DNA from 2 places in the Serratia fonticola genome. Region 1 is predicted to be linked to the other one. Evidence: riboswitches for the same ligand, from Rfam matches in the RefSeq annotation. Region 1 holds a riboswitch; the other holds the start of a gene.
The links. A riboswitch is a leader RNA that binds a small molecule or an ion and turns the genes downstream of it on or off. The one in region 1 is predicted to bind magnesium.

Region 1 (5,495 bases):
TGCGGTTCAGATATCCCCCGCATCTTCGCCAAAGGCGCGCATTTCTACCCGATTACCCTGGGGCATGAGTTCAGTGGCCGGGTCGTGACCTGCGGCGATCGGGTTACCGACCTGCAACAGCATGATGCCGTGGCCTGCGTCCCTTTGCTGCCGTGCTTTAACTGCCCGGAATGCCAGCGCCATTACTATTCGCTGTGCAAGCATTACCAGTTCGTCGGTTCACGCAGCCACGGCGGCAACGCCGAGTTTATCGTGGTCAAACGCGCCAATCTGGTGAAATTGCCTGCCAACGTCAGCTTGTTGCAGGGGGCGTTTATTGAGCCCATCACCGTCGGCCTGCATGCCATTCAGTTGGCTGGGGGCTGCCAAGGCAAAGAGGTGATCATCATTGGTGCCGGCACCATCGGCCAACTGGCGATCCAATGTGCCCGCGCGATGGGCGCACGCAGCGTCACGGCGATCGATATCAATGACGACCGGCTCAAGCTGGCACGGCAGATCGGTGCAGAAAACGCGTTTAACAGCGCGGAGCTTAGCCCCTCAGAGATAGCCGAACGCTTGCAGGAAAGGCGCTTTGATCAGCTGATTCTGGAAACCGCTGGCACGCCACAAACGGTCGGGCTGGCATTGGATATCGCCGGGCCACGGGCACAAATCGCGCTGGTGGGGACGCTGCATAAAGATCTGCATCTGTCTTACAGCACCTTTAGCCAGATCCTGCGTAAGGAGCTGACGCTGCTGGGCAGTTGGATGAACTATTCAGCCCCGTGGCCAGGGGAAGAGTGGCAGCAGGCCATGAAGCTGTTCCAATCGGCAGATCTGGCTCTGGAGCCGTTGATTGCCAGCATCGATCGCCCGCAGCAATACGCCGCCAGCGTTGCAGCCCTGGCCGGTAAGCCGATGCAGGGAAAAATCATGCTCAAACTCTGCGAAGAGTGACATCAAGCGGCAGAGTTGCTGAATTTGTAGGGGTGAACCTATTCGCCCCTACCTAACCCATTGATTATCTGAACGGGCGCAGCGTGCAGCGCCCCTACGAAGCAAGTCAGTTGCCTAACTCAGCCATTATTTTGCCTCAAATCCCATCTCCTTGATCTTTATGCTCCCCTTTCATATCCCTTTCGCATAAAATAAAAGCAAAACATTTCGATAGGTCAGGATGATGAACTCTTTTGAAAGACGAAACAAAATTGTCGACTTGGTTCAGCAGAACGGCAGCATCTTGGTCAGCGATCTTTCGAATTCCTTCGGAATTTCTGAAGTTACCATCCGCGCTGACCTGCGCCTGCTGGAAGAAAAAGGCCTGCTGATCCGCTTCCACGGCGGTGCTGCCAGGCCCGGCAGCCAGTTGGAGCAGGAGGCTGAGGCGCCGAAAACCACCGGTGAGGTCATCCTGGAGGAACGCTACCAACTGGCCAAAGACCCGAAAAAGCGCATTGCGTTAAAAGCGGCGGCCATGGTCAATCCCGGCGATACGGTGATCCTCGACAGCGGCAGCACCACCATGCTGATCGCCGAAGAGCTGGTGAAGATGGGCAATATCACGGTGATCACCAATAACCTGCCCGCCGCCTTTGCGCTTTCCGACAATAAAGACATCACGCTGGTACTGTGTGGTGGCACGCTGCGCCATAAGACGCGCTCCATGCACGGTTCCATCGCGGAACTCTCCTTACACGGCATTGCCGGTGACGTGATGTTCGTCGGGGCCGACGGGTTGGACGCCACCAACGGTATCACCACCTTTAATGAAGGCTACTCGATCAGCGGCGTGATGGCTCAGGCAGCCAAGCGCGTAGTCGCGGTGGTCGATTCCACCAAGTTCGGCCGCCGGGGGTTCAACCTGGTGCTGTCGATGAGCCAGATCGACATGATCATTACCGATACCGGCATCAGCAGTGCCGATCGCCAAGCGCTCGATCGGGCAAAACCCGAACTGGTTATCGTGTAAACTCAACCGGGCAGAGGATCAAGCCTCTGCCTATTACAGCCATCGACGCAATCTTTGCGACAACCCCCTGTCAGGCGTTAAACTCTTACCCTTCTCGAATCACACAACTCATGGAAAACCCAGATGACGAAACATTACGATTATCTAGCAATTGGCGGCGGCAGCGGCGGTATCGCATCGATCAACCGGGCAGCCATGTATGGCCAGAAATGCGCACTGATTGAAGCCAAAGAACTTGGCGGCACCTGCGTTAACGTGGGTTGTGTCCCGAAAAAAGTCATGTGGCATGCGGCGCAGATCGCCGAAGCCATTCACCAGTACGGCCCGGATTACGGCTTCGATACTACCGTCAACGCCTTTGACTGGAAACGTCTGATCGCCAACCGCACCGCCTACATCGATCGTATTCATACTTCCTACGATAACGTGCTGGGTAAAAACAAGGTTGACGTGATCAAAGGTTTTGCCCGTTTTATTGACGCGCATACCGTAGAAGTTAACGGCGAGAAAATCACCGCCGACCATATTCTGATCGCGACCGGTGGCCGCCCGAGCCATCCGTCGATCCCAGGTGCCGAATACGGCATAGACTCCGACGGCTTCTTTGAGCTGGATGCCATGCCAAAACGCGTGGCAGTGGTAGGTGCTGGCTACATCGCGGTAGAAATTGCCGGTGTGATGAACGCGCTGGGAGCGGAAACGCACCTGTTCGTGCGTAAACACGCCCCGCTGCGTACCTTCGATCCGATGATTGTTGAAACCCTGGTTGAGGTGATGAACACCGAAGGGCCAACCCTGCACACCGAATCCCTTCCAAAATCCATCGTCAAAAACGCCGACGGCAGCCTGACGCTGGCGTTGGAAAACGGCAAAGAGTTCACCGTGGACAGCCTGGTCTGGGCCATCGGCCGCGAACCAGCGACCGATAATCTGAACCTGGCAGTGACCGGCGTGAAAACCAATGCCAAAGGTTACATCGAAGTCGACAAATTCCAGAACACCAACGTGAAAGGCATCTACGCGGTAGGTGACAACACCGGTGCGGTTGAGCTGACCCCGGTTGCCGTCGCCGCTGGCCGTCGCCTGTCCGAGCGCCTGTTCAACAACAAGCCGGACGAACATCTGGACTACAGCAACATCGCCACCGTGGTGTTCAGCCACCCGCCAATTGGCACCATTGGCCTGACCGAACCGCAGGCGAAGGAGCAGTTTGGCGAGGACAAAGTGAAGGTCTATAAATCGTCCTTCACCGCCATGTACAGCGCCGTAACTCAGCATCGCCAGCCGTGCCGCATGAAGCTGGTATGTGTGGGTGAAGAAGAGAAGATCGTTGGCCTGCACGGGATTGGCTTTGGCATGGATGAAATCCTGCAGGGCTTTGCCGTGGCAATCAAGATGGGCGCGACCAAGAAAGACTTCGACAACACCGTGGCGATCCACCCAACCGCAGCGGAAGAATTCGTGACTATGCGGTAATAGTGCATTCCTAACTGTAAAACCGACTGTAAAAGGTCGGTTTTTGCTTTTATTCAGCGTATAAATGCTGATTAAGGTAATTGAATATCCCCGTCATGGTGTTTATATCACTGCAAAATTATCGTTCATTAAGATAAATCGTTCGTTTAAATATAACTTCTTAAATATCACCTCAACGAGGTGCCGATTTTCGAGCACAATCGCGCCCAGCACGCCTATAATCACCGCGTAGTTATATGCAGTATCTCGTTTGGCGAGGCTCCTATACAAACACAGGTTACTGATCTGACGACATCGAGAGATGCCCAAGGTTAAGACAGGCTTTATCGGATTAAGGTTCAGCCCAAGGTAACTTCTGAACTGTTCTTCAGATACATTGTTCAGATACGTTGTATAGTGCTAAAACCTGGACGCGGAGATAGGCTTTCTGCACTCCCCCTCTTTGGTTTACTCCCCTATGCGATGCACTGTTGAAGTTTAAACAGCAATAGGGTCAATGACTTCCAGACTCCTCAGCGATGACCGCTACCGCGCCAGCAACACAGGCGGGTCAGCCATTGCTAACTCTTTGAACGCTGACTTTTTCTCCGCGCAGGTACCCTGACGGTGAATGAAGCCAGAGACTACGTTGCACACTTACTTTTAACCACAGAGGTCGTTATCGATTACAGTTAACCGAGGATAAAATTATGGGAAATATGATGTTTTTTATGGGATTTTTGTTTTTCGTCAGCTCACTGGGGCTGATTGCAGCCTATCTGAGCACCAAATGGGATGACTAATGAACGAAAAAGATCCGCCTAGCATCATCCTCCCCGTAGCCTCATCAAATCATTGCGGGGAGGATGAATAACCGCAATAAACGGACGGTATTTACCGCGCGTGATAATGATGATGATTTTTATTCTTGGATTGCTGTACGCTATTTTTATGATCTCGGTAGGAATTAATGAGATTTATTTACATTCCACCGGTCAAACTGCATTTCTCTCCTGTTTATTGCTGACAGCTACCGCAAGCTTGCTGCTCGTCGCTTTTGTCTGGCAATGTTCCGTAAAAACCAAACGCTGATTTTTTTAATTCAACTATGAGCTGTGCTATGCAAAATCAAAAACAGGCCGTCGCCCGAAACTCGATGATTATCAGCGGATTGTTGGCGTTAGGTAAATTTATCGCGGGTATATTTACCGGCAGTATTGGCCTGATATCCGAAGGTATCCATTCATTTACCGATTTTATTGCCACCAGCATCACCTGGTGGGCGGTGAGCGTCAGCGATAAGCCTGCTGATGATGACCATCACTTCGGCCATGGCAAGGTTGAGAATCTGGCCGCATTGTTTGAGGTACTCCTCCTGCTGGCGGCTGGGGGTTGGATCGTCTTTGAAGCAGTAAGCAGCCTGATAGGTGAGGCAAACCAGATTGTGGCTGCACCGGTAGTGATTGCGGTACTGCTGGTGTCCATTGTGGTTGACTTCTTCCGTGTCCGGGCCTTGAACCGTGTGGCCAAAGCCACCAACAGCGCGGCTCTGGAAGCCGATGCTCTGCATTTCTTCTCCGATATGTTGTCTTCCGGCGTGGTGCTGTTGGGCATGGTTTTTGTGCTATTTGGTTTTGCCCGTGCGGACGCACTAGCGGCACTGATCGTCGCCTGCTTTATCCTGACTGCCGCCTTGAAGCTAGGAAAACGCTCCTTTGATTCCCTGATTGATACTGCACCTGCTGGCACGCGGGAAGATATCGCGGCCCTGCTTAATGATTTCCCCGCGGTGCTGTCTACAGAAAATATTCGCCTACGCAGTGGCGGAGCCACGCTGTTTATCGAGGTGAGCGTTGGGGTATGCCGGACGCTACCGCTTGAGCGGATCAAGGAATTGAAGCAGGCCGTTACCGCCAAGCTTGAACAGCAATACGCCAACTCGGAAGTGCGGGTGATTGCCCTCCCTCAAGCCAGAAGTGATGAAGATCTGGCAACCCGTATTCGCATGCTGGCCGCCAACCATGGGGCCGTGGTGCAGAGCCTTTCGCTACAACAATTGGCAGACCGTGTGGCGATCGGGATGGATCTG
Region 2 (5,495 bases), 1.6 Mb from region 1:
TTTTGCGCCAGTTGCACCTGCAAATACATGCCCGGCTTCAGACGCTGTTGAGGATTTTTCAGCACGATACGCGCTTTAAAGGTGCGGGTAAGCGGATCGACGTTAGGCAGCAGCTCGCTGACCTCCCCGGTGAAGCGTTCCCCCGGCCAACTGGCGGAGCTGGCTGCCACCGCATCGCCAACCTGCAACAGCCCGGCCTGCGCCTGCGGGTAATCAATCACCATCCACACCGGATCGAGACTGGCCAACTCAAACAGGCCCTGCGTTGCGGTAACCTGCATCCCTTCCCGTGCGTCCAGCTTGTTGATAAACCCGCTCTCTGGTGCGGTAATGGTAATGCGGGTCTGGGGTTGGCCGCTGCGTTCAACCTGGCGAATGATGGCTTCAGGCATAAACTGCAATGCCAGGCGCTGGCGGGCGGCAGAGGTCAGTGCGCTATCGCCCAGTTTGCGGATCGCCAGGTATTCCTGCTGTGCAGCACTCCAGTCCGGGATCCACAGCTGTGCCAGCGCTTGTCCTTTCTTTACCTGCTGCTGGCTGGCACGCACATAGAGTTTGTCTATCAGCCCGTTGGCCCGAGCGGCAATCACTTGCACGCCGCGCTCATCGGTGGCAACGCTGCCATAGGCATCAAGCTGCAAATTCAATTCACGCAGTTGTGCAGCCGCTGTACGGACGCCCAGATTCTGCTGCTGGCGGGCGCTGATAGTGACACCACCGTCATCCTGCTGCTCATCGGCATAGCGTGGCACCAGTTCCATATCCATAAACGGCGATTTGCCCGGCTTATCAAAACGCTGGCCTGGCACCATCGGATCGTACCAATACAGCACCTGCCGTTCGGCACCGCCGCTAGCGGGTTGCGCCGCGGTTTTTTCCCCGGCAAACCAGTAACCGCCCATAGCACCACCCAATAAGGCGGCTAACAGCGTCAGGCTAAAACGCATTTTCATGACTTTGCCTCCTGCACGGTGAGATAACGGATGGCGGCCCACAGCTGAGCCAATTCACGCGCGGCCTTACCGGCGCTCAGACGGCTGTCGAGCAAGGCCCGACGAGCTTCCAACACTGAGGAGAGATCGCTTTTACCACTGCGGTATTGCGCCAGTTGCAGTGCCACGCGCTGTTGTTGCAACGGGATCGCTTGCTGCTGTTGACGCTGCCATTGCGCCTGCGCGGCCTGATACTGCGCCAGCAGCGTATCTAACTGGGCCTGATGGTCGCGGATCAATAACGTCAGTTGGTCGTTGGCTTCCATCGAGCGGGAAACGTCAGCGGCATAGTCCTTATCCTGCCGCTGGGAGCGGAACAGGGGCAGATCGACGGTAAACATCACACCCGCCATATCCTCATAGCCATCGGCCCGTTTGCCATACGACACCTCTATCCCCACGTCTGGAATGGCGGCCACCTCGGACTGCGCCGATCGCGCCTTGGCCACATCGGCCTCACGGCTGGCCTGCACGACTTCCGGATGCTGTTTTATCGCTTGTCGCAACAGATTGCTCTCGGCGGGCAGGCGCTCGAAACGTGGCAACGGGCCACCGATCCCCTCAACCTGCTGCCCGGTCAACTGGGTTAAGCGAGCCTGGGCGATGGTGACGTCACGCTGTGCCTCACTGAGCCGGTCCTGCATCGCCAACAGCGTCAAGCGAGCATCGATGACGTTAGCAGCGGGCGAACTGCCGCTGGCCACTCCGGCATGTTGGGCGGCGATCTGGCGTTCACTCTCCTTGAGCAAGACCGTGGCATCCTTCAGCGTCTGCTGGCTCAGCGCCAGTTCCAACCAGGCTTGTGCCGTCTGCTGCTGCAAACGGGCACGGATTGTCGCACTGCTGGCTTCGGTTTTATTGGCCTCGGCCCGTAGGGTATCCGCCTTACGTTGGCGCTTAGTGCTGCTGACATAATCCTGCATGATGCCAACCCGCTCCATGGTCATCCCGTCACGGGTCAAGCGCCGGGCGTTACCGCCCTGTACCGGCACGTTTTCAATGCCGAATGTAAGCTTGGGATCGGGCAACTCCATCGCCGAATCCGCCATGTTTTGCAGCGCATTCACCTGATGCTGGTTGGCCGAAAGCTCGGCGGAATAGCGCTCCGCCGCCGCCAACGATTGCTCCAACGTCAGGCCGGTTGCCTGCGCACTCGCCGTCCAACAGGCGAGCAGCAGCCAGCCCACCCGCAATGGGTGAGAAAGTAGTCTGGACATGGTGCCCCCGTTAGTCTTGGCTGGCGCTGATGGCGGTCAGCTGATAGCCACCGTCAACCTGACGGAAGCTGAACTCCACCGCAGTCCCGGCAGCCAAGGCAGGCAATGGCGGCTGGGGCTGCAGGAAATTCATGGTCATCGGCGGCCAGTTCAAGGCAGGGATGGCAGGATGGGCGAGCGACACTTTCTGCTCACCCCAGGCCTTGATGGTCCCTTTAGAGTGATAGACGGCGGCGTCTTGGCTGGCATGTTGGTGATGTTGCATCTCCGCAGCGGAGACGAATGAAGAGAACATCAGAGAGATGAAAACGGCAGTGATCAGATTACGCATAACGATAGCTCCATAAAATAGACAAAAACAACTCAGGTCGCCGTGCTGGACGGCAAAGCGGTTGGTTTGGCTATTCACGGAAGCGGCAGAAGACGATCTCTGCCGGCGGGCCTGCTATCGGAGGGGTTTGCCAATCGAGGCGTGAGAACTGTGCCTGGGGCTGAGGATCGGCAACCAACAGCTCACTGCTGGCGGGTAATACCGCCGCCAAGGCCAGGTTGCCGTGATCTTGCTGTGCAGAATCTGGTACGCAGTGCTTTTCACACAGTGGCCCTTCGGCCTGCATCATCTCATTGGCTAGCGGATCGGCGGCCTGCATATGCATCGTATGCTGTGCGGCTGGCGCAACGGTGGTGAGTTGCAGATTGCAGTGATGGCTGGCGATCGCCAGTTGGCTGTTTAGCAGTAGCCAGCAGACGGCCAATAGCCATGCTGCGGCCCGCTTCTTGGCGAAGCGCAACCGATGCATAGATATTGAGATGGACGCCAAAGCCGACATGCAAAAATTCCAGAGTAAGAAACTGCGCTGAGTATATCGGCAGAAAACCCTCACAGGAACGGAATTTACACCCGCTGACAAAGCCGCCTCGGAACCATCCTGCAAACTGGAAATGCTTTGATTTCAGTCAACTACACGGCTTAAAAAGCCCGTTAATCATAGCAAAAACCGGCTTGCGCCGGTTTCCATTATTAATTCAGCCCCAAGGTCCACTGGGCTATTTTGAAGTAGATGATCAAGCCGGTGCCATCTATCAGCGTGGTGATAAACGGGGCGGAAACTACGGCAGGATCCACACCGAAGCGTTTCAGAGCCATTGGGATCACGGAAGAGACAATCGCGGCCCACAACGTAATACAAACCAGGGTCAAGCTCACGATGAGCGTAATCTCATAGCCGATCCCCATCATCCAACCACGGAACGCACCAGCACAGGCCAGCGTTAACGCGATCATGATCGAAGTAGTCATTTCCTTGCGCAGCACGCTCCCCACATCGCGCATACGGACCTCTCCCAAAGCCATGGCCCGCACAATGGTTGAGGTGATTTGCGTACCGCTGTTGCCCCCGGTGCCCACCAATAGCGGGATAAAGAAGGCCAGGGCAATCGCCGCTTCCAATGACTCCTCAAAATGCTGAATAACCGTACTGGTATAAGCTTCGGCGACGAACAGCAACAGCAGCCACACGCTGCGTTTTTTCCACAGTTCGAAAGAGGTCATTTCAAGGTAAGGCTTATCCAGCGGCAGGCTTGCCCCTTGCATATGGGCATCCTCGGTGTTTTCATCCTCGATAATCTGCGCTATTTCGCGCTCCGTTAAGCAGCCAACCAAACGGCCATTATCGACCACTGCCACAATATCTAAATTATTATTGTCCACCAGTTTGGCGATATGTTCACGTTCGTCCGTGGGTTTGACATGGAAGAAGGTGGTTTCCATCATATCCTTGATACGCTCGCCATTATGTTCTTCCTGCAATAAGCGTTTAACAGAAAGAACTCCCACCAGTTTGGTGCCGTCTTCAATAAAAATTTGTGCGGGAATATCGTCGTTGGAAAGTTGATTAACGAATATTTTCCTGGCTTCGCCAACGTAAAGATCTTGATGCAGAACAAAGACTTTTTTGTTCATATAACGCGCAACGGCGTCGTCTTCAAAGTTGGCATTTTGGTAAAGGTCTTGCAATACAACATGTGACATTCTAGATACTCCCGATTGAAAGATGGAGTCTCATAGAGGCGACAAGACAGGACAGCGAAAGCCGATCCCCACGTCTTGGGTTTAGCACTATACAACGTATCCCCAGGGGGAAGTTACCTTAGCAATGCCTTGATTCGGCTAATGCTTGTTTTACCCTTGGTGGCCTCTCTCGATGCCATTAGAGCGGTAACTTGTGTTCGTATAGGAGCCTCGCCATAACGAGATCGTAAAGCTAGATAAAGCGCAGGCATTATGCCGGGTTTTATCTGATAGAGATAAAAAACGGAAATGTTGTTTATACGTCATTTATATGAAAAGCAAAAAATTAACATAATAAAAACATTGTTATCACAGAATTTTTTAAGTTAAACGAAAAACGCCGCCTCGTTTAATTTAATAATGGCTGTTTTGTTTTTGATAAATAATATGCTAGAGGATCGTACTTTCAGGAGTTTGGTTTAAGCGTTATTTAGAATTTCATACGGACATATTCCACAAGCAACGCCATTAATGACCCTGCCCCTGGCACCTATTATTGATTTTACAAAAATATAAAAATACTGACCCATAATGACATTTCAAGGCGTATTTTCACTCTATCAACGTCGATTAAATATCCTATTTACCCCATTAATGACCTGAATAAAGTGCCTATACTGCAATGTAGATAATGAGGAGAATAACCTTGGAAAACTTAAAGCGCAGCATCATTGCGCTAACCCTTTTAACGGTGCTGATTGTGGCCCGTTTCTATTTCTTCAGCTGACGCTTTATTGAACGAAAGCAGAATATCGAACTGAGGTATTCCATCGTCTAGAAAAACAAAAAAATCGGGCACCTATTACGGTGCCCGATTGATAATATGACGCCCTGCGCTTACTTCTGCAGTTTACGCATTACCAGCGTGGCGTTGGTGCCGCCGAAACCGAAGCTGTTGGACATGACCGTGGTCAGCTCACGCTTGGTTGGCTCGGTCACGATGTTCATGCCAGCCGCCTTCTCATCGAGGTTATCGATGTTGATGCTTGGCGCAATGAAGCCGTGCTCGACCATCAGCAGGCTATAAATCGCTTCCTGCACGCCCGCCGCACCCAGTGAGTGGCCGGTCATGGCTTTGGTAGAAGAGATGGCCGGGGTGTTATCGCCAAAGACTTCACGGATCGCGCCCAGTTCTTTCACGTCGCCGACCGGCGTGGAGGTGCCGTGTACGTTCATGTAGTCGATTGGTGTGTCTACGCCCTGCATTGCCATCTT

Region 2: another riboswitch for magnesium. It lies ahead of WN53_RS26055 (magnesium transporter); the one in region 1 lies ahead of mgtS (protein MgtS).

The regions. Positions count from the first base shown of each region.
Region 1 covers NZ_CP011254.1:1,485,745-1,491,239, forward strand. The annotation lists gene gatD (galactitol-1-phosphate 5-dehydrogenase) at 1-939, shown strand, start outside; gene WN53_RS06585 (DeoR/GlpR family DNA-binding transcription regulator) at 1,163-1,951, shown strand; gene gorA (glutathione-disulfide reductase) at 2,075-3,427, shown strand; M-box (ykoK) riboswitch at 3,666-3,852, shown strand; gene mgtS (protein MgtS) at 4,138-4,209, shown strand; gene WN53_RS06595 (cation-efflux pump) at 4,527-5,495, shown strand, end outside.
Region 2 covers NZ_CP011254.1:5,865,739-5,871,233, forward strand. The annotation lists gene WN53_RS26035 (efflux RND transporter periplasmic adaptor subunit) at 1-953, opposite strand, end outside; gene WN53_RS26040 (TolC family protein) at 950-2,209, opposite strand; gene WN53_RS26045 (copper-binding protein) at 2,220-2,540, opposite strand; gene WN53_RS26050 (hypothetical protein) at 2,611-3,039, opposite strand; gene WN53_RS26055 (magnesium transporter) at 3,231-4,241, opposite strand; M-box (ykoK) riboswitch at 4,301-4,471, opposite strand; gene fabB (beta-ketoacyl-ACP synthase I) at 5,118-5,495, opposite strand, start outside.